3 regions of the Thiofilum sp. genome follow, and region 1 is predicted to be linked to each of the others. Evidence: predicted binding sites of a transcription regulator. Region 1 holds the regulator's gene; each other region holds the start of a gene.
The links. Region 1 encodes HrcA, which represses chaperone genes, less so after heat shock. Its sites were predicted from a motif close to TTAGCACTCNNNNNNNNNGAGTGCTAA; they were not measured.

Region 1 (7,959 bases):
GGCTAGCACTACACCTTACTCTGGTTCACAGACCTACACCCTCTCCGATAGTACGACCTACACCTTGCGTATGACAGATAGTTATGGTGATGGATGGAATGGTGCGGGGGCTAGTGTGACCGTTACATCAGGGGGCAATACCCTGCTTTCAACAACTCTTAGTAGTGGTTTTAGTGGTACGGGGCAATTTACAACACCTGCTGCTAGTGGATCAGGTAGTGTCCCTTCTATTGGTGGCTCTACAAGCTGTACAGCGTCTGGTGGTACAGATGTACTATTCCTCCTTGATAACTCAGGTTCTATTGATTCTTCAGAATATTCCACTTATGCCTCTACGGTGGTGAGCGTGGGTAATGCTCTGCGTGCTGCTAACTCGGCGACACGTATTGCAGTTGCACATTATGCAGGGACTTATGGTGGGTCGGATTTTGGTCAGAATGTCTATTTTGAGCGTGATTTTTCAACAGGAACTATCAACTCACCAGTACGTCAGTTTGGTGCAGGAGGCGCTTATGATACAAGTCTAGCTATGGATAATATGGCGGGTGCGGTTTATCAAATGAGCTATGGTTTGGATGGCAATAGCAGTACTACCTCTAGTTATATCGTAGGTTCTCTTAAAGAACTGAGTCGTGATTTGGCACGTCCTCTGCAAATTGTTATTTTTACGGATGCTAATCGAGAGTTCTATGGGGCTTCAGCACTAATTGATGGTTCAGGTTATGCCTATGAGCCTGATGATGGGTCAAACTTTACTATCTACAATAAGTTAAAAACTCAAGGTGTTAAGTTTTCGGTAGTTGCTTTATCGATGGATAATACACAGTATGAAACGGAGGCAGTGCGCAATGCGGCGGCAGCGGCAATTGCTTCAAAAGGTGGATCATGGGCAGGTGCAGTAGAAAGTAATCCCTCTGATCCTGAAGGATCTCAAACTAGCCCTAGACGCTTTGAGACTACTACTAATTTTACGCTAACCTCAACACAAATTAGCAACTTTGTTAATCCAACAGCGAATGTTTGTCCGGCTGCTGTTGCCTATGATTATTCAGATGGTCCTGCTACTTATGGTTCAGCGAGGCATACGATTGTTTCAGGTTATCGCTTAGGTGCAACCGTTACAGCAGAGAGTAGTGCGGTACTCAATGCTGATAATAGCTCAGATAACGGAATCACGATTAGTTCAATGACACAAGGTTTAGAAGCAGACATCACTGCATTAGTTACAGGGTCGGGAGGTTTTTTAAACGCATGGTTTGACTGGAATGGAGATGGTGATTTTGCAGATGGTGGCGAACAAGTATTGTCTAACAACAGTGATGGCGATCTATTAGATAGGAATGGCAGCGTCGGAACTATAGTACAACGTATTTCAGTACCCTCTTATGCTGTAGCTAATGTATATGCACGTTTTCGTTGGTCTACAACACCCACATTCCCTTATGACATTACGGAAACTACTGCTGATAAACCCGATGGCGAAGTCGAAGATTATGCTTTCACTGTTGCCACAGGTAACCCAGCTCCTAGTGGTACACAAGTTTGTACTAACAAAACAGGAACTTGGACTGGTTCAGGTTTAAACTGGACAGCAACAGCGGGTACGCTGACGGTGGGGGCTAGTTTTTCTGCCGCAACTGGGGCATCTATTACAGGTATGGGTGCATCTACTATGAATACGATTAATGCGTGGAGTGATACCAGTGTCCAAGGAGCACCTGCCTTAATAACGACTTATAATTGGGATACTACCCCAGAGAATGCTGGTTTGCCTGCTAGTAATGATGCAGCATCAGGAACTATGACTTTATCTTTTAGCCAACCTGTCACTAATCCTGTAATTCATCTTGATCGTATTGGTGCAGCAGGCTACAGCGTACCAGGCTCGGCTGTAATTTCCCCGACTACTGCGGGAGCTTCTTATACTCGACTAGCAGGAACTCCACATTTTGTCGTGTGGACAGATCGTTTACATCGGGAGTTAGGTGGAGTGGCGGCCACGACAGAGGAGTCTGCTATGACACCTAGTACAGGAACATCTGCTGGTTCAGTAGCTGTGGTTGGAACTTACTCCAGTCTAGCCTTTACTATGACGGGGCGTGGGGTTGAGGGGCCAGGTGGGGATACTTTTAAAATGGTAGTGTGTGCTACTCCATCTAATATAGCACCTGTGATCACGAGTAATGGAGGGGGATCGAGTGCGAGTCTGAGTGTAGCGGAGAATCAGACGGCGGTGACGACGGTGACTGCTACGGATGCGAATGGAGATACGTTAAGCTATAGCATTACGGGAGGGAATGATGCGTCAAAGTTCAATATTAATGCTAGCACGGGGGTACTGACTTTCATCAGTGCACCTAACTGTGAAGTTCCTACCGATGTAGGAGCGAATAATGTCTATAACGTACAAGTAACGGTCTCGGATGGTAATGGCGGTACGGATGTACAAAGTATTGCGGTGACGGTTACGGACGTGAATGAAAACGTAGCACCTGTGATCACGAGTAATGGAGGGGGATCGAGTGCGAGTCTGAGTGTAGCGGAGAATCAGACGGCGGTGACGACGGTGACTGCTACGGATGCGAATGGAGATACGTTAAGCTATAGCATTACGGGAGGGAATGATGCGTCAAAGTTCAATATTAATGCTAGCACGGGGGTACTGACTTTCATCAGTGCACCTAACTATGAAGTTCCTACCGATGTAGGAGCGAATAATGTCTATAACGTACAAGTAACGGTCTCGGATGGTAATGGCGGTACGGATGTACAAAGTATTGCGGTGACGGTTACGGACGTGAATGAAAACGTAGCACCTGTGATCACGAGTAATGGAGGGGGATCGAGTGCGAGTCTGAGTGTAGCGGAGAATCAGACGGCGGTGACGACGGTGACTGCTACGGATGCGAATGGAGATACGTTAAGCTATAGCATTACGGGAGGGAATGATGCGTCAAAGTTCAATATTAATGCTAGCACGGGGGTACTGACTTTCATCAGTGCACCTAACTATGAAGTTCCTACCGATGTAGGAGCGAATAATGTCTATAACGTACAAGTAACGGTCTCGGATGGTAATGGCGGTACGGATGTACAAAGTATTGCGGTGACGGTTACGGACGTGAATGAAAACGTAGCACCTGTGATCACGAGTAATGGAGGGGGATCGAGTGCGAGTCTGAGTGTAGCGGAGAATCAGACGGCGGTGACGACGGTGACTGCTACGGATGCGAATGGAGATACGTTAAGCTATAGCATTACGGGAGGGAATGATGCGTCAAAGTTCAATATTAATGCTAGCACGGGGGTACTGACTTTCATCAGTGCACCTAACTATGAAGTTCCTACCGATGTAGGAGCGAATAATGTCTATAACGTACAAGTAACGGTCTCGGATGGTAATGGCGGTACGGATGTACAAAGTATTGCGGTGACGGTTACGGACGTGAATGAAAACGTAGCACCTGTGATCACGAGTAATGGAGGGGGATCGAGTGCGAGTCTGAGTGTAGCGGAGAATCAGACGGCGGTGACGACGGTGACTGCTACGGATGCGAATGGAGATACGTTAAGCTATAGCATTACGGGAGGGAATGATGCGTCAAAGTTCAATATTAATGCTAGCACGGGGGTACTGACTTTCATCAGTGCACCTAACTATGAAGTTCCTACCGATGTAGGAGCGAATAATGTCTATGACGTACAAGTAACGGTCTCGGATGGTAATGGCGGTACGGATGTACAAAGTATTGCGGTGACGGTCACCGATTTCTCAGAAAAGGTCTTGGAATACACCATTCGCCGTACTCCTGATGGACGTTATCACGTCTATATGCGTCCCACGGTAGCCATGACTCAAGGACCTAATATCAGCTTTACCGGACAAATCACCCTCACTGTTCCGACGGGAACCGGTGTGAATCAGTTCTTAGTGAATGACTTACAGAGCCTAGTACCTAGTGTTACGTGGTCAGTGAGTTCACGCACCGATGCCCCTACGGAAAGCACCAGTGTGGACTACCTATCCTTTACCTTCGCGCCCTTAGCGACGGATCAATTTAATTGGCAAGCAGGGACAGAGCTAGAGGTGTTCAACTTCATGAATCCGAATGCCTGTATTGGTGTAGTGGACGTGATGGATGAGAGTGATGCTTTTAACCAGCTACCTAATTCAGTCAATAGTGTACCGAGCAATCAGTTCACTAATAGCGGATGGGGAACAGCTAGTGATAATAATTACTTAGGTAATTATGGTACTCCGGTCGATTGCTTTAATAATGCTGCTCCGGTGATTACTAGCGACGGTGGCGGTGCAACCGCAGCGCTGAGTGTGCCTGAAAATCAAACGGCAGTAACAACGGTTACAGCAACCGATGCGAATGCTACCGATACCTTGACCTATAGCATCAGTGGCGGAGCGGATGTGGCTAAGTTTGCCATCAATGCCACCACAGGTGTTTTGACCTTCATCAGTGCGCCGGACTATGAAGCGCCCACGGACGTAGGCACTGACAATGTGTACGAAGTCCAAGTCACCGTTTCGGACGGTAATGGCGGTACCGATGTGCAAGACATTAGTGTCACGGTCACGGATGTAGGCGAAGGTGTCGTATTGCGGGTTAAGGGTTTCTTACAAGGACCGTTTAATAGCGAAAATCGGTTGATGTTCGACTCCTTACGTACCCTTAATCTAATCCCTAGTACCCAACCCTATAGTATGGTTCCTTTCAATTATGCGGGAACAGAGCAAGCGAATGTGGCACTACTCAGCACCACAGGTGCAGAAGCCCTAGTCGATTGGGTCTTAGTGGAGTTACGGGATGCGACTACCCCGACTATCGTTTTAGCAACACAAGCCGCACTATTACAACGTGATGGTGATGTGGTGACGGCGGATACGGGTAGTGTGGATCTGACCTTTGCCAGCCTCACGGCGGGTAATTACTATGTCACCCTACGGCATCGTAATCACCTCGGTGTGATGAGTGCGAGTGCGTTACCGCTCAGCCCTGTACCGACCTTAGTGGATTTCACCTTAACCGCGACAGCGGTGTCTGGTAGCCATGCTCGCTTAGTGGTCGATACGACTGCCCTACTCTGGGCAGGAGACACCAATAAGAGTAATCACATTATCGCCAATGGTCCTAGTAATGATATTAACGACCTATTAGGTCCCGTACTGTTGCATGAAGGAAATACCTTACTCAATAGTAACTACCTGCTAGCCGGTTATCGCCCCTCGGATGTGGATATGAATGGATACACTCTCTTTGCAGGGCCAAACAATGACACTAACCTTGTGATCGGGAATGTGTTATTACACCCTGCCAGTACCACCTTCTCCGCTAACTTCGTGATCAATGGAGGGATACCGCAAGCACAATAGTCAAGGGTTATCCTAGCTAACTTAAGCTATAACAAGCCGCTGGACTAACCTCCAGCGGCTTGTTTATTGGCTGGGGTGAGGATTAATTAAGCGCTTGATTGGGTGCGAATTAAAATTAGTTTGCTGCTAAGCGCAAAAGCATTAAGTTAGTTAAGTCTAGAGGCTCTTGTTTGGTGTAGACTATAGAGTATGATGATAAGAGGGACTGGAGTTAAGTTAAATAGGTTATGAGACCCATGCAATCTTCAACATTAATGCCCACTTTAAATGAGCGTGCGCAGCGAGTCTTAAAGGTGTTGATTGAGGAGTATATTCAAGACGGTCAGCCCGTAGGTTCTCGCACCTTAGCTAAGCGCAGTGGTTTGGATTTAAGCCCCGCGACGATTCGGAATGTGATGGCGGATTTAGAAGATATGGGGTATATCCATTCGCCACATACCTCAGCAGGTCGCATTCCTACTTCACATGGTTATCGTTTTTTTGTCGATTCGTTAGTGCAGATTAAGCCACTAGATGCGCTTTATATTCAACAATTGCAAGGGCGCTTTAGTACTCAGTTAGATGCACACTCTTTGGTGCAATCCGCCTCTAATATGTTGTCAATGATTACCTCGTTAACGGGGGTGGTGACTTTACCCCGCCGCCAGCCTGCCCTGATTAAGCAAATAGAATTCCTGCGTCTTTCTCAGCATCAAATCTTAGTCGTGTTAGTCCTAGAGCGTAATGAGGTACAAAACCGTATTATTCACGTAGATCAAGCGTTTACCACCTCTGAATTACATCAGGCAGCTAGTTTTTTAAATGAGTACTTAACAGGGAAAACCCTGCAACAAGCGCGTGAGGTGTTGCTGCAAGCGATGAATCAAGATCGTGAGGCGATGAATCAATTGATGCTGTCGGCGATTGAGTTAGGTGAAAAGGCGTTTGATCATGCTGAGGTGGAGTCTAAAGACGATTGTGTAATAGCGGGTGAAACTAATCTCATGTCCTATGATGATTTATCGGATGTAAGCAAATTACGCGAATTATTCGGAGCATTTAATCAAAAGCGCGAGCTATTGTCGTTGTTAGACAAAAGTATTCAAGCGGATGGTGTGCAGATTTTCATTGGGCGCGAAGCAGGACTGGATGTGTTTGATGATTGTAGCCTAGTCACCGCACCTTACTCGTTAGAAGAAGAACATATTGGAGTATTAGGGGTGATTGGTCCTAAGCGTATGCCTTATGAGCGAGTCATTCCTATAGTCGATTTAACGGCACGATTATTAAGCGTAGCCATGCGACGCGATTAGGTGGATTTCGGAGTGAACGGGATGATCACCCAGTACCATCCCGTCGTAAGCATATTAATTAGCGTACTAATTAATAATTTTAATAAAGGCGGCTATTCGCAGAGTGTGATCTATAACCACCGGAGTGGCGGGCACGCTGATAATGTCCACCGCGATGATAGTTACCACGGTTTATAACCACGGTGGGGCGTGGGCGGTGATAATTATAATGAGGGCGGTTTTGAATCACTACGACGGGGCGTGGTCGATGGTAGACAGGTCTAGGACGATGGGTTACCACCACTGGACGCGGTTTGACATAGACTGGACGGGGATGTACGACGACGGGGCGTGGTCGATGGTAGACAGGTCTAGAGCTAACCACTACTACTGGGCGCGGACGGATATAATGAGGACGATAATGGGGGCGATAACCACCATGACCCCCATTGCCAATAGTGATACTCCAAGACACATTGCCAGCCCATAAATTAGGGGTTGCAGTGAGGGTAAGAGTGGTTAAACCTGCCACAATTAAAGCTTTAATAGTCACGCAATATTCTCCTAAGTCGGATTCTATGTAGGTTTTATATCATTAAATTACAGTTCAACCGGATTAGGGATTCAAATCGGAATCTGAAATTAGCGGTTTGGGTAGGAGCCGCTGTTGCTGTTGTCTTATTATGTTACCAGTATAGCAAGCTGATTGAAGTAATTGTGTAAACAATAAGGAAAGGATTAATTATTTCTAGCTACTACCGCTCATCTGCCACATAAATACTTAAGTAGTTGGTAGTTAGAAGTGTCACTGCTGAAATCGAGGTATTATGATCGTTTTTATCTAAAATTTAGCGTTAAGCTCAGATTTAAAATTCTAAAGGCTTGCCTACCTACTACGTATCCATTAGGATAACCGACAAAGCACCCGTAAGATAAGATTGCTCTATGAAGCGATCACTAAGACCCAGTTCGAGGACTGAGTTTTAGCACAAATCAATAATAATCACTGCACACAGCAGCTAGTCGATTGCTCCAAATACTTATTTCATAGTTACATGATGAAATGTAGGTTAGGGGATGGTCGGTTTTTAGACGCACATCATTGCAATAGGGATTTTATACCTATAAATGATGTGTATGTGAAGTTAACTGTTTGAGGTTTTTAATGGAGGAGTCCTATCGATGAATTCTGATAATGCATCGGCATACTGGGCTGCAAACGTGCGTTTGCTTACGGTATGTTTAGTTATCTGGTTTGTTGTCTCGTTCGGGTTTGGCATTTTATTAGTTGAGCCATTGAAC
Region 2 (7,959 bases), 2.2 Mb from region 1:
CATTCAAACGATAATATAAATCGAGCCTAAATTCCTCACGCTCAGCTGCTGTTTTTAAGTCAATTTGACTAGAAGCAATGAGGCGAAAATTAACCGGAACCCGTTTAGTACGTACCTGAGTCTCTAAAGAGCGTTCTTGCAAAGTGTGTAATAAACGCGCTTGAGTATTTAATGGCAAATACTCGATTTCGTCTAAAAACAAGGTTCCTCCGTTGGCAGCCTCCATTTTGCTGAGGGGGTTAGTTTTATTGCCTTGTAGGGCGGGGAAGCCAAACAGTTCCTGCTCTAAAGCGAGTTGGTTGCCAGAAGCACAGCTAAAGGTAATAAAATTATGAATACGGCGCTGGCTTTGCTCATGTAGGGAGCGAGCGACTAATTCTTTACCTGTCCCCATTTCCCCCCAAATTAAAACATCGGTATCTACTTGCGCTAAACGCGTAATCATTTTACGTAGATTCAGTATCGAGGGGGCTTGTCCCATAATGCGGGGACCAATACGCTCTCGATTAGTGAGTTCTTCTTTAAGTGAGCGATTTTCTAAGGTTAAACGGCGCTTTTCTAGGGCACGTTTGACTACCTCAACTAATTGATTAGCGGCAAAGGGTTTTTCTAGTAGGTCATAGGCGCCATCACGCATGGCTTGTACTGCGGTGGCTACATCCGCATGCCCACTAATCAAAATAACGGGTAAGTCTTTATCAATATGTAAAGCCTGTTGTAAAACCTCTAAGCCATCCATGCTCGGCATACGAATATCGCTAATCACTATTCCATTAAAGTCTGGTGTGAGATGGGCAAGAGCGCTCATGCCTTCGGCAAAACTCAATACTTCATACCCTGCTAGTACTAGAGTCTGACTCGCAGAGTTACGAATCATTGGTTCATCATCAATGAGTAGAATTTGCGCCATGATTATTCAGTGCTGGTGGGAGTGATAAAGTAAAGACAGCGCCACGGGGAGAGCGGTTGGCAGCACTCAGTTCGCCTTGCATATCTTTGGCTAAACGATAAGAGATAGATAAGCCTAAACCAAGCCCTTGCCCTAAACTTTTGGTAGTAAAAAAGGCTTCAAATAAATGCTCTAAATCAGCGGCTTGAATACCAGTGCCATTATCTAATACCTGTAAATAGACTCGTGTCACATCAGCATAAGCTTTTAACTCGATTTCACGCCTTGTTTGCTCTTGCGTGGCATCAATGGCATTACTGATTAAATTAACAATAATTTGCTCTAGCCAAATCTGATCTGCCCATACCAACGGTAAATCAGGAGCATAATCGGTGTTTAGAGTGACTTGGTGTTTTAGTAATGCAGGGTGCATGATTAATAAGGCGGCTTGAATGGCTCCTTCTAAGGAGCACGCGCTAAAACTACCGTGGCTCTTACGTGAAAACAGTTTAAGTTGATGAGTGATGGTTGCCATGCGCTCGGTGAGTTGACTAATTTCAGTGAGATTTTGTTGTACTAAGGTGTAATGGCTAAGCGTCAGTAATTGCTGTGCATTATCGGCATAGGTGCGTATGGCGCTTAACGGATTATTGAGTTCATGATTAATGCTAGCGGCTAGTTGTCCTAGTGCAGCCATTTTGGCCGCTTGGATCAGTTCCCCTTGAGCTTGTTTTAGTGCCTGAGTACGTTCGGTGACTTTAGTTTCTAAGGCTTCCAGTGCTTGTTGCTCATAATGACGCCGCTGTCTGCTCATGCGCCAAGCGAAATAACCTAATAACCCTGCCATGCCCAGTACTAAGCTGGTTATCAACGTAATCCAAAGCAGTTGGCGCTCAATAGGTTGTTGATCTATTAAAATGTGTACCGTCCAGCCCTCTTGGGGCAGCTCCTTATAAACATGGGTATAGGTGTGCTTATCCCATTGCCATTCAGCAGCATTTGTTAGTAAAGGGGTTTGAGTAGCGAGGGCTGGAATCGTTTTGCCATTATAACGTCGTGTGGTATTAAGTTTTTGTTGTGCTTCAGCGTTCAGAGGGCTGAGTGCATGTAGCGACCAGTGCTTTTGACTGGTCATAAAAATAACACCTAGTTCATCGGTAATCATAAACTCAGCAGGTGCTTGATCTGCCGTCCAGTCTTGTTCAAAGTGCGTAATATTAATTTTGACGGTAATCACCCCGATGATTTGCCCCTGCGTGTTTCTAACCGCATAGGAAAAATAATAGCCACGCTCTTTGGAGGCACTACCTAACGCATAATAGCGCCCCAATTGTCCTTGCATAGCCTGTTGAAAGTAGGGGCGAAAATGATAGTTTTGCCCAATAAACGTATTAGGGCTTTGCCAATTACTAGCAGCGATAGTTAGTCCAGCAGTATTTTTAAGATAAATATCTTGAGTACCGGCTTGTTGATTAAGATCGGTGAGATAGAGATTTAAATACGGTAGCGTTGCTGGTGAGGGGGCAGGTGTGCTGAGGTAGTCAATAATCAGCGGGTTTTTAGCTAATATTAGGGGCAAATAAGCATGACGCATCAAGAGAGCATCTAGTTTACTTTTTAAATGGGCTAGATGATAATTCGCTTCTTGTTCTAACTGAACATACAGTGTGTGGCGTGCGAGTGAGTAGGTGATACCTAGCAATAAGCCACCCACTAATAGCAGCAAACCAGCTAATAGCAGGGGGCGCACGGCATTAGAAACGTAGGTTAGGCACGTTTTAGTACTGAGTTGGGTCATGTAGTATCAATAACATAACCCCTACACACTGTCACGGCCTACTGTGTGATACTCATCGGTTCATTAATACGTACCATACGTAGTTGTTGCTCACGTTGCCGTAGAATTTTGTCTTTGACCTGTAACTGTTGATTGAGTTGTTCAATCATCTGTGTTTTAAGCTGAATCACTTTCTCACGTTGTTTCAACGCCTCCATATAACGGCTGCCTTCTGAATCCTGATAGCTTTGTAGCGCGGCTAATCGCTGGATAATTTGCTGCTCCAAGCCTTGTAAATGTTGCTCACGTTGTTCTAGGCGGTGTTGAGCTTGTTTAAGTAGCTCGGTAGGTTCAGCATAGGAGGGTTGTGGTGTTTTTAATAGTTCTGCAAGAGTCGCTAATTGTGCTCTGAGTTCTTCTTCTAAAGTGGTGACACTGTGATGACGTAACTCTAAATCCTGTTCGCGTTGGCTGAGTTGTTTTTCCCAGTCTTTCAAATGAAGCGTGTGCTGTTCTAAAGCACGACTATGCTTAATCAGGGTTTGATCTTTTTCCGCAATCACATGGTCTTTTTCTAGCAGTGTGCTTTGTAATTGCGCAACATGGAGTTGTTGTTGGGTGAGGGTGTGCTCGCGCTCTTTGAGATGTTGTTGCCATTCCTGCATCTGATGCTCTAAAAACTCAATATGTTGAGCTTTTTTGGATAAAAGCTGTTCTAGATTAAGAAATTGCTGATTGCATTCTTCTAGTTTGGCTTGGCGGGTTTGCAAAATCGCATCCAGCTTTTCAATGCGCTGTTGTAACTCTTGAATGGTTTGATCACGTTCCTGAATCGCTTGATCGCGGTTATTAAGCTGATAAGTTTGCTCGGTTAAGTGAGTATCACGTTGGGTTAGTAGTTCTGCTTTAGCTAATGTGACCTGATCCCGTTGGGCAATTTGTTGATCGCGCTCCGTGATTTGTTGATCCCGTTGGGTTAATTGCTGCTCGCGTTCTAATAAATGCTGTTCTTGTGCTTGCAGTTGTAGGGTCTGAGTGTGTAATAACTCTTGCTGTTGCTTAAACTGTTGTCCTTGCTGCTGAATCAGTTCTAACTGTTGCTTAATCGCTTGATCACGCTCTTGTAATACGGTTTCACGTTGTTGAAGTTGCTGTTCTAATTGAGTAAGGCGCTCACCCCATTGGCTGAGTTGTTTATTACGCTGTTGAATGTGCTGCTCTTGCTCGCTAATCATTTGTTGATGATCAGCCACTAAATTAGCCGCCTGAGCCTGTTGTTTTTGATGCTCATGTGTCCAACGATTTAGCTCTAATAGTTTGGCTTCTAAGGCAGTAATAATCTCATCACGCTTTGCTAGTTGTTTGTCACGCGCTTCAATCTCACGGTGGCGCTTCACTAATAAGCGCTCACGCTCTTCTAGTTGCTTATCACGTTGATGCACATCTTCTTCATAGTGCAGTTTGAGCTTATAAATTTCGTGTTCTTTATCAGAGAGCTGTTTGCGCAATACATTCAGTTGGTGGGTATACTGTAAGTTTGGCTTAATACCTTGAGCGCGTGCATGCTCTTGTATCTCCATAAAGCTTTGTAATTCGCGGATTTTGCTTTGAAGCTGTAGATCTTTGTCATTGATTTGCTTGGTACGAGTTTCTAATAGATACTCAAACTCTTCAATAAGTTGGTTACGTTTAATGAGTTCCGCTTCTAGCACCTGAATGCGTTGACTAGAATCGAGTTGCTCTGTGGGGAGAGGTGGAATTTTTAATCGAGTAGAGTTTGCCTCTAGGACATTGCTAGTGGCATGAGAGTCAGTGGAATGATCTGTAAGGCCAAGCATAATAGAGCCACTCTAGGTTATAAGACAGTTTAATAATAAGGCGAGCTAGAGAGGCACTAAAGGGTGGGTAGTACAGAGGTAGCAATTCTGTTTACGAGCTGTCAAGGGGTTTTAACCAAAAAAATTAGCACTCATCATTAAAGAGTGCTAAAATAGCAAAAAGTCAAGCACTAAAAATCGTTAATCTTAAGGAGATTACCCTATTATGAGTCAAGCATTGATGTTACGTGGACAAACTTTACCAAGCCCTGTGGGTAGCTTGGAGAGTTATATCCATGCCATTCATGCGATTCCCGTACTCGAGGCAGACGCAGAAAAAGAATTAGCCTCACGTCTCCGCTTATATAATGACTTAGATGCGGCACGACGTTTGGTGTTGCATAACCTACGCTTCGTGGTAAAAGTGGCGAGGGGCTATAATGGTTATGGTCTGGCATTAGGTGATTTAATCCAAGAAGGGAACATTGGGCTGATGAAAGCGGTCAAACGTTTCGATCCGGAGATTAATGTGCGCCTGATCTCGTTTGCAGTACATTGGATTCGCGCTGAAATTCATGAGTTTATTTTACGCAACTGGAAGATTGTTAAAGTTGCTACCACTAAAGCACAACGTAAGTTGTTCTTTAATTTACGTAGTAGCAAAAATCGTCTGGGATGGCTCACTCATCAAGAGGCACAGTCTGTCGCCGATGATTTAGGGGTGAGCACGGCGGATGTATTAGAAATGGAAAAGCGCATGAGTGCGCAAGATGTGGCGTTTGATTTATCACCGGATCAAGAAGACAGTGAACAAAACTATGCACCACAACACTACTTAGCCAGTAGTGATTATGATCCTTCTGAAGTTCTCGAAAATGAGGAGTGGGAGGATTTTACGCGTGAGCGTTTTGCGCTAGCACTCAGTGAACTCGATGAGCGTAGCCGTGACATCTTAGCGAGTCGCTGGTTAGCGGAAGAAAAGGCAACCTTGCAAGAGTTGGCTGAGCGTTATCACGTATCAGCCGAGCGTATTCGCCAATTGGAAAATGTGGCGGTGAAGAAATTAAAACAGGCGGTTCTGTTGGAAGCATAAAATGACTTCTATAAAAAAAGCCGCGTTAAGCGGCTTTTTTTTGGTCTATTCAAAGGCTGTTAATTGCCAAAGAAGACTACCGAGAAGAATGAGAACCATGACCATGCCACTAAGGCAATCACAATTGCCATGGGCAAACCAAAACCAAAATCTAATTTAAACATAGTATTTACCTTTTCACAGATGACCTAATGTAGAGCATAATCCAATCGAGGTCTAACCGACAAGCATTAGGTTTCGTTAATATGCTCATTTATGGCTTGTCACCAAACTTTAACTTTTTTTATGTACTCATTCAGTAGGATAGGAGCCTATCAGTGCTGACACACTAGCAAACAAGGATAACGATATGGAACAAAACTTAAATCAAGCGATTTTGCGAACGGATATCAGTGGCTTGCCACTCGAATGGATTCATTTCCAAACGGCCGTAAAATTATATTGTGCCGATCAAGTAGCCTATACCTGTGGATCGCCTCTATTAGTGATTCATGGTGGGATTAATGCGCGTACCGGCGAACAAAGTGTGCTTGAGATTAATTCTATTATCGCAACGGTGGGTAGTCAGCACGGGCTTAATAGCCAACGCTATATACCCCCTTTGAATAATTCAGCTTTGTTTAGGCGTGATAGCCATACCTGTATGTATTGCGGCGAAACCTTTAGTGAGCGGCACTTATCCCGTGATCATATTCGCCCCCTTGTACAAGGTGGACAAGATACTTGGACGAATGTGGTGACGGCTTGCCGTGATTGTAATAGCCTTAAAGGGGGACGCACCCCTGAGCAGGCGCATATGCCCCTCTTGGCTATACCTTTTCAGCCGACTTATGCGGAATATGTGTATCTTCAAGGTAGGCATATTTTAGCGGATCAAATGGAGTTTTTATGTGCGCATTTTCCGCGTAGCAGTCGCTTACGGGAACGCTTGCAGTAACTTGACTCAATAATCCTTTGACTTAAGCTCCTAAGGTATACACTTTAGGAGTGACAAGGATTAAGAGGTATTAGGATGATAGTCCCCATATGCTGCCAGCGAGTATTGCTCATCGCTACCTTGAGTTTGCTATGCACCGCTTGCCAAGAACAAGCTGATGCAACTTTGACTCCTAAAGTCGAAATCAAACCCACCCCTAATACTCAATTGACCGAATTAGCCCTGCCCCCGATGGATTCAAAGCCCTATATTACGGATCAATATCAACTACCTACGGGGCTAGTAGTGCAGCTATGGCAAGAACAGGGTCAGTGTCAACTCCAAATAGGGCAACACGCTAAACAAGTATTAGCACTACAAGCCCCCTGTCGCTTTATGCGTTCTCCAGCCACTGATAAGGTACAAGTCTTCAAAGCAGATCGTGTAATACGAGTGGTAGCCCTAGTAGGGGACGTTATAAATAAGGATTGTGGCAATGCAGTACGCGCTCTAATCGTGCGCGGTAATAGTGTGCATTTAGCCGATAAAACCCTTAAACAAGGCTCGTATTGTGTGAGTCGAGGGTTAGAAAACGCGCATTACGTACAGTTTTTGAAGCCTTAAGCTTTTAGTAACTCGGTTGGCGCATTAACACGAAACTTTTACTCAATAATTTGGGATAGCGGCGGCGAATCTGATCACGTACTGCACGGGCGCTATTTAAATTAGCATAACGTCCTACTCGTACTCTAAATAATATGCCAGCCTTATCTTCTATTTGGTAAATATAAACTAAATAACCATCTTGCTCTAAGGAGCGCCTAATACTGTAAGCCGTTTTTGAATAATAGCCGGCATAGACTTGTACGGTGTAATAACCTTTAGCTAAATTGGCTGGAAACTCAGCAGGTGGATTAGTGACTCGCACTGGAGCAGAGCGGGTGCTGCGTCTATATTCTAAGCTTTGGGTTTGTGGCGTCTCTTGTATGGCTTGGGTAGCGGCGGCAACAGGTTCTTGAGTCATCAGGGAGGTGCTATTGGAGTCGTTACTGTCTTGATACACCGCATTATCATCATTGGGTGGAACCCATTCATCGGTTAAAAGTTCACCCTCTGGGGCAGCTACCGAGGCATTAACCCCTTGATTAGTCGTATTAGCAGGCACTTTGGGCAGACTGATACTAGGTAGTCTCTCAGTAATCTGGCTCATACTGGGGAGTTTATCCATGCCGGGGATCATGTTTTTTTTGTATAGCAGAATTAAACCCACCACGATAATAACAAAGATGAGTACGTGCGATAAACGAAGTCCCCCCCCTCTGGGGCGTTGAGTACTTGGCGCAGGCTGAGACATATGAAACCCATGTTAGTTTTCCCTAACTATAGACAAGTTCTAATACTTTCCCAAGTAAAACTCATTAATGCCTAAAGTCTGCTTATAAAATGTACTCTAACCATGGTGCGCTG
Region 3 (7,959 bases), 3.6 Mb from region 1:
AAAACTACTAATACCCCACTAACCTTTAAAGACATTAACTCTATTCAACAAGCGGAGTGGATTTTAGATGCTTTAGCAGGAGGAGTAATTGCCTCCACTTTAGAGGGGACTATTTTATATATTAATAACCATGCTCAGCGCCTTACAGAGTTTACTTATAAAGAGGCACGACTCAAACCCATTGATTTAGTGTTGAAATTAGAGGGTAATCACCTTTCGACTCAGCAAGTTTTAGAGCTTAATTTACAAGGTGATCCTGAACAACATTTTCAGTTTGAGCATGTTAAGTTAACTACTAAAACCGGTCAAATCTGTTTTTTAGAACTGCATACCACTCGCCTATCCATTCAAACAGATTTAATCATTTTTATTTTTCGTGATATTAGCTCTGAGCGCAAAGTGATTAGTCGCCTATATCGTCAAGCGGCGCATGATCCTCTCACAGGCTTAATGAATAGGCGCAGCTTTGAGCAGTATGTCGCACAACTGATTCAAAATAATGGGGAAAGTCTCAATACTCATGTGTTAGTTTCCCTAGATCTAGATAATTTTAAGGTAGTGAATGATACCAGTGGTCATCAAGCCGGAGATGAGCTGTTAAAGCAAGTTGCACAGATCTTTTTAAGAGCGGTAAGGCGTACCGATAAAGTTGCACGGATGGGCGGGGATGAGTTTGCCATTCTATTAGAGAAATGTGCCTTAGATAAAGGCATTCATATTATGGAGTCCATTCAACATGAATTGCGTGGGTTTCGTTTTAGTTGGAAGGGGCAAGTGTTTAACGTGGCGGCGAGTATTGGGGTATTAGAGATTAAGCCCGATTATAAAGGTGAGATTAGTGAAACCTTTGCCTCAGTAGATAAAGCGTGTTATGCCGCCAAAGCATTAGGACGGAACCAGATTTCGGTGCATATGGCGCAACCTGCCAATACTAAAGTGTTTGAGTCCGAATCCATGCGCACTGATTGGGCTAAACTACTACAAGATGCCATGACACAAGATCATTTTGTGTTATTTGTGCAGCCGATTTTTCCGCTCCAAGATCAGGTGTGCAGCCCTTATGTGCATTTTGAAATCTTACTACGTTTGCCTTATAAAAAAACAATACTAAGTCCGGGCAGTTTCTTACCCGCAGCTGATCGATTAGATATGATGGCGCGGATTGATCGTTGGATTATTCGGCGTGTCTTTCAATTAATGTCCCAACACGACCTGAAAGTAGCCAATGGTATTGAGCCGCGCTTTATGATTAATTTATCTTCGCAAGCAGTACAAGATATTGATTTATTTGACTATATTAAGCAGCAAATAGCCCAATGGCAAACCAACCCTAAACTACTCTGTTTTGAAATTTCTGAGTCGGTCGCTATTGCCAATTTTGTTCATACCAAACGTTTAATGAAGTCGTTGAGCCAATTAGGGGTGAGTTTAGTCTTAGATGATTTTGGCAGTGGGTTTTCATCGTTGAGCTATATTCGTGATTTGCCACTGAGCTATCTAAAAATTGATGGTAATTTTGTGCACAACTTAGTCTCTAGTCCTGTGGATGCAGCAATGATCAAGGCAGTGCATGAGGTAGGACAGGTGATGAAGCTACATACTATTGCCGAGCTAGTTGAAGACGGGGAAACTTTAGATCAGTTACGTACTATTGGGATTAACTTTGCTCAGGGTTTTTACTGTGGTAAGCCTTATCCCTTTTTAGAGTTGTGTGCCAATGGCATCCAGCCTCCTAGTTTAGCGAGACGTGAATAAGCTTAAGCCTCGAATAAGCACTTTTTGCAAGGTAAACTTGCCTAACAAGGTGGCTTGATCATAAGGTAGTATCCATTAACTTATTCACCAACTCTTCAGTTAAGGATAGTACTGTGAACCGTTTCCCCTTTTTGGCGGTGATCTTAATTCTTATTCCAGCTATTGAAATTTTCACTTTTATACAAGTGGGACAAGCAATTGGCTACTTATTAGCCCTATTACTCCTGATCGTCATGACTATTGCAGGAAGCTATTTATTACGTCTTGAGGGACTAGCTACTGTGCAGAGAGTCATGAGTGCCGTATCAAGTGGCAAAACCGCGACCTTAGAGGTTTTAGAGGGGCTAATGGTAGGGATTGCTGCCTTATTGCTGTTAATTCCGGGCTTTGTTAGTGATGTAATCGGTTTGTTGTTGCTAATTCCTGTGACACGTCGCGCTATTTTAAAAGTGTTAGTGAGCCAAAAAATGAAAAGTACTGCTCATACAGCCACTTATCATACAGAGGCTCGTGTCATCCCACCTGAACAAATTACTATAAAACCTCATGGTCAGACACACTATGACTATGAGGGTGAATATGTGCGCAAGGACTAAAAGCGCATGACTCCAGTGAATAGTGTAAGAAAATTATCATCCCACCCTTGACATCATAGACTCTATCCTTATTATTAGCACTCATTAACGGTGAGTGCTAATAAATATATATAAGCTTCATCGTAGTGTTGTGATTATTTAACTACCTTATTTGAAGTTTAGAGGAGTCATCCATGAACATTCGTCCTTTGCATGATCGCGTTGTGGTGCGTCGTTTAGAAGAAGAACGTAAAACAGCAGGCGGCATTATTATCCCTGATAATGCGACTGAAAAGCCTGATCGCGGTCAAGTATTAGCAACAGGTCCTGGCAAATTAGGTAATGACAATCAACGTGCTCCCTTACAAGTAAGAGAAGGCGACACCGTATTATTTGGTAAATACGCAGGTACAACCGTTCGCGTTAATGGCGAAGAGTTATTAATCATGCGTGAAGAAGACATTTTAGCCGTGATTGAAGCTTAAGCGCTTCCAGTATTTTAGTTTAATACCTTCAGAAATCAGGCTTAGAAAGGAATAAAAAATGAGTGCTAAAGAAGTACGTTTTGGTGATGATGCTCGCGCCCGTATGGTACGTGGTATCAATGTGTTAGCGAATGCAGTGAAAGTAACCTTAGGTCCAAAAGGTCGTAATGTTGTATTAGAAAAGTCTTTCGGTGCGCCAACCGTAACGAAAGACGGTGTGTCTGTTGCGAAAGAAATCGAATTAGAAGACAAATTCGAGAATATGGGCGCTCAGTTAGTCAAAGAAGTGTCTTCTAAAACCTCTGATGCAGCCGGTGACGGTACGACCACTGCAACGGTATTAGCGCAAGCGATTGTGCGTGAAGGCATGAAATCAGTCACTGCGGGCATGAATCCAATGGATTTAAAGCGCGGTATTGATAAAGCAGTAACTGCTGCTGTAGCGCAATTACACGGTATGTCTAAGCCTTGTGCAGATAATAATGCTATTGCTCAAGTTGGTACTATTTCTGCTAACTCTGATGAGTCTATCGGTAACATTATTGCTGAAGCGATGGATAAAGTTGGTAAAGAGGGCGTTATTACCGTTGAAGAAGGTAACTCTTTAGAGAACGAATTAGCAGTAGTAGAAGGTATGCAATTTGATCGTGGCTACCTCTCTCCTTATTTTGTTAATAACCAACAAAATATGACGGCTGAATTAGAGAATCCTTTTATTCTGTTACACGACAAGAAAATCTCTAATATCCGTGATATGCTCCCAGCTTTAGAAGGTGCTGCCAAAGCGGGGCGTCCTTTAGTGATTATCGCTGAAGACATCGAGGGCGAAGCCTTAGCCACTTTAGTGGTGAACAATATTCGCGGTATTGTGAAAGTAGCTGCGGTAAAAGCGCCCGGTTTTGGTGATCGTCGTAAAGCCATGTTACAAGACATCGCTACCCTATCAGGCGGTACGGTGATTTCTGAAGAAGTGGGCATGAGCCTAGATCAAGTGACTTTAAATGATCTAGGTCAAGCTAAACGCGTAGTGATCACTAAAGAAGACACCACGATTATCGATGGCTCTGGCAATGCTGATGATATTAAATCACGCGTTGATCAAATCCGTGCTCAAATCGAAGTCACTACTTCTGATTATGATCGTGAAAAATTACAAGAACGCGTAGCTAAATTAGCAGGCGGTGTGGCAGTAATTAAAGTGGGTGCTGCTACTGAAGTCGAAATGAAAGAGAAGAAAGCACGCGTAGAAGATGCTCTACATGCCACTCGCGCAGCGGTAGAAGAAGGTGTTGTACCCGGTGGTGGTGTGGCTCTAGTACGTGCTTTACAAGCTATTGCTGGCTTAAAAGGCGAAAATCACGATCAAGATATGGGTATCCAAATTGCTTTACGCTCTATGGAAGAACCTTTACGTCAAATCTGTGATAATGCTGGTGATGAGCCATCAGTAGTACTGAATGCTGTTAAAGCCGGTCAAGGTAACTATGGTTATAACGCACGTACTTCTGAGTATGGCGATATGATTGCTATGGGTATCCTCGATCCTACTAAAGTAACGCGTACAGCATTACAAAATGCTGCATCAGTAGCGGGTTTAATTATCACGACTGAAGCGATGGTTGCCGAACTACCGAAGAAAGATGCTCCAGCAATGCCTGATATGGGCGGCATGGGTGGCATGGGCGGTATGATGTAAGCATCTGATTACGCTTAACCAGCCTTGCTAATACAAAAAGCCCGCAACTGCGGGCTTTTTGTTAGCTGTACCTTATTGCCAATCTATTTGGTTTTGCCCTGCTTAGAGGTGCGAGCCAGCTCTTCATCTGCTTGCTTTTGTGGTGTAGGCTTTTGAGTTTCTGCACGATTCTGCCCTTTCTTCAGCTCTTCTCCTAATGCTTCCGAATCTACAGCCAATAAAGGGGTACTGGTCATGAGCAAGCTCACCAATAGCATAAGTGCACAACATTTCTGATTCATAAGTATTCATCTCTTAAGTGGCATAGAGCCGAGTTTGAAAAAACTCTAGCAATAAATCAGAGGCTTGAATGGAATATTCACCTCCACCTGGTTTCTCACCTTCTTGCCAGTGGATATTCATTAGCCCGAAATAGTCTGCCATGATGGGACGAATGTTGTTGCGAATCTGGTTAGTCCAATATTGGATATGAGATTGTATCTCACGTTTCTCTTGTGCCGTAATTCCCTCGCAGTACGGATTGCCCCCCAGCAGACGGACAAACTCACCTTGGGATAAAGGCGTTTGACCAGTCAGGCGTCTGAATACCAATACTTGAGCAATAGTTAAGCGTTCTGTATTGAGTAACCAACGTTTATGTTTAGCATATAATGCTGGAGATTGCCGTTTTTTAAGCAAAATATCAGCGGAGTGTTGTTCTAAAAATGGAATAATTTCAGCCCAATGTGCTTGACGTTGTAAGTCAGTAATAATGCCTCTTAAAATTTCGTCACCGGAAGTGGTTGCGTGCATGTTCATCCCTTGGTCAAAGCCTTGTAATCAGTTGGCTAGGTCTATATGTGTAACGCAATAATAGACCAAGAGATGACGCAAAAGTGTCAAATAACCCTAGGTATTTGGACAATTAGTTAAAAATTAATCCAAAATCGTTGATAAAGGCACTTCAATCAGCTCATCTACCGAGTCAATAGGGGGCGAGTAAGGCTGTGATCTAGGTGCTTGTGCTCGCATAGGTGGATTACGGTACTGCGGTGTAGGAGGTAAGCGCCTAGGTTGTATCGGCACTGCATAGGCTCGATCCGCACGCCGCATAGGCTCTATATCCTCTGCCACTTGACGAGGTGGGTAATCGGGTCTTATCGGACGATGATTAGGTGTAATCAAGCGTGGTGTTTGCACCGATTTTGTGGGCGGAGGACGGTAATGAATAGGCGGTTGCGTAACACGAGTCGTAGAGCTAGGTTGTGCTTTTACTGTAGCTATGGGTGGGCGCACTGTGGCAGGACGTTGGGCTAGAGCAATAGGTTCTGTTGGCTCTAGAGAGGATGGTGTTTTCTTAGCTAAGTCTTTAGTAAGGCGTGTCTCTTTAGCTTTAAGGTCAGTATCATGTTGGGTAGTAGTTGGCGTTTGGGCAGCGACTACAGGTGTAAAGACCGGAATATTCGCTGCTTGTTCAATAGCTTGAGTGAGCGATTGAGCAGAGAGTGCAGTATTGGCCGTACTAGGCTGATTTTGTACCGGATCAGTAGACGCTACGACTGGAATAGGTGCAGTAACGTTGGGCTGTACTAAAGTCGGTTGAGTCGTGATTAAGGTTTGATAGTCGGACTCTAGTTGAATTTGGTAAGTGAGAGCGGGTTCTAGATTGTGCTTACTAATCAAGGCTGCTGTATCAGCTAGAAACATTTGAGTCGATTGAATCGACTTAGTATTAATTTGGCGTTGGATGGCTTGGTGCTGATTTTTAACAGCCTCTAAAAGTAGTTGTTTAGCTTCGGCATGTTGTGTCTGACGTGCTAAGACTTGGGTTAAAAACGCAGCAGCGTTTTGTGTGCCATTAGTATCAGTCCAACGTTGCTGACTGATAGCTTCTTGAGCTTGGGCGAGTAATTGTTCTATGGCTAGTTGTTCGGCTTGGGCAGCTTTTAATTGTTGTTCTAATGACAATTGCTTCAGGTTTTGCTCGGCTAGGCTAAATTCTATAATCCACTGCCCAGATTGGGCTAAACGATTATTGGCGGCTTTTAAGTCATTATGATTCAACAGAGATTGAGCTTGTTGATGTTCATGTTGAAGCACCTGCTCTAGTAACGCGCTCCACTCTTGGCGTTGAGTAGAATGACGGAGTTGTTCTTTAATTTTAGCAACAAGAGGAGCTAGATGGGCTTGTGTGCCTAAACTGAGTTGCTGTTTTAATTCAGTCGTCAATAGGTCTAGCTCAGTAGCCACTATAGTATTTTCAACCGCAGGGGTAGTGCCTAACTTAGCGCCTATTTGAGCTTGTGTGAGATCCGGTTGCAATGCTACTCCTTGAGGAGTGCTGCTGGGTTGAGGTACAGCTTCGGGATGGGGCTTAGGCTCATGACTGAGGGTGGATTTAGCCTCTGCACGCGTTGCGGTTTGTTGATCTAGATAATTTTCGGCCCGTTGTACCAGATGATGCACTGCTAATCCCGTAATCGCTACAGCGGCGGCGACAGCGGTAGGCAGGATTTTATTAGTATGTGAAGTGCGCTTAGTAAGCTGGCTAATAAATAAAGCAGGAGTCGCTTGGCGTATACCGGGTTGTAAGGTTAAACCTTGATGTAATACGTCTTGCACATGAGCAGGTAAGCCTTTAATAGCACTCACTTGAGTATGGCGCACCACGGCTTCTAGGGTATGTTGCTTTTTAAAGGGCGCTTCACCGGTTAAAAAGTGATAGGTTATACAGGCTAAAGAAAATACATCGTCTTCAGGTTGTGGCACATCACCTACGGCTACGGCTGGACTAATATAGCCAGAATTTAAAGTCAGACGATAATCTGTTTGTGCGGTATTTTGTTCAATATAGTGGCGCAAGGCATACACTAAGGGGGCATTTAAGAACCGCACCTGATTAGCATAAAATTGCAAAACAGCAGGCTCTAAAAAGCCATAAGTGGGAGGCTTTAATTGTGTCAGACTCGTCGCTACCACATTCAGATAGGGCTTTAACTCTTGTACTAAACGTTTGTTATCTTTGCCACCTTGCAGGTAGTCACTCAATAGTTTCCCTTCCGTATGAGGCATGACTAGCCATAATGTACCGTTGTCATTACCACTGTCAGTAATGGTGGGTAAGACAGGTGAACTAGGCTCAGTAAAGGGCATCAACACATCATATAAGGCATCCTCAAAACCAGAGAGTTGGCTAAGTACTGAGCTGACTTTCAATAATAAAACATGCGCTTCGGGTTGGGTGGTGTCCTTAACTTCTAAATCACGCGCCCAATAAACATCCGCTAGGGCGGTACGTCCCAAACAACGTGTTAAAGAGTAACGCCAACCCATCATAGGATGTAGCGGCGTAGTAGTAGACAAATCCGATACCATTTAAGTGGCCTCGCACACAACAACAAGCTAAATTTACTTTTGTATTAATCTTGCCACTGGCTAACAGACTACCGCATGAATTAGGACTATTTAT

Region 2: rpoH (RNA polymerase sigma factor RpoH) is a predicted target of HrcA. The motif match lies at 4,629-4,655, and genes of this name have one in related genera.
Region 3: IPL34_RS01290 (co-chaperone GroES) is a predicted target of HrcA. The motif match lies at 2,426-2,452, and genes of this name have one in related genera.

Annotation. Positions count from the first base shown of each region.
Region 1 covers NZ_JADJTF010000001.1:3,899,180-3,907,138, reverse strand. The annotation lists gene IPL34_RS18260 (cadherin domain-containing protein) at 1-5,386, shown strand, start outside; gene hrcA (heat-inducible transcriptional repressor HrcA) at 5,623-6,678, shown strand; gene IPL34_RS18250 (hypothetical protein) at 6,758-7,210, opposite strand; gene IPL34_RS18245 (DUF4212 domain-containing protein) at 7,840-7,959, shown strand, end outside.
Region 2 covers NZ_JADJTF010000001.1:1,678,687-1,686,645, forward strand. The annotation lists gene IPL34_RS07970 (sigma-54 dependent transcriptional regulator) at 1-910, opposite strand, end outside; gene IPL34_RS07975 (ATP-binding protein) at 888-2,687, opposite strand; gene IPL34_RS07980 (hypothetical protein) at 2,726-4,504, opposite strand; gene rpoH (RNA polymerase sigma factor RpoH) at 4,710-5,576, shown strand; gene IPL34_RS07990 (HNH endonuclease) at 5,926-6,513, shown strand; gene IPL34_RS07995 (hypothetical protein) at 6,589-7,116, shown strand; gene IPL34_RS08000 (SPOR domain-containing protein) at 7,121-7,846, opposite strand.
Region 3 covers NZ_JADJTF010000001.1:269,162-277,120, reverse strand. The annotation lists gene IPL34_RS01300 (EAL domain-containing protein) at 1-1,755, shown strand, start outside; gene IPL34_RS01295 (FxsA family protein) at 1,869-2,351, shown strand; gene IPL34_RS01290 (co-chaperone GroES) at 2,525-2,815, shown strand; gene groL (chaperonin GroEL) at 2,874-4,511, shown strand; gene IPL34_RS01280 (hypothetical protein) at 4,595-4,747, opposite strand; gene IPL34_RS01275 (hypothetical protein) at 4,806-5,303, opposite strand; gene IPL34_RS01270 (hypothetical protein) at 5,427-7,865, opposite strand; gene IPL34_RS01265 (hypothetical protein) at 7,952-7,959, opposite strand, start outside.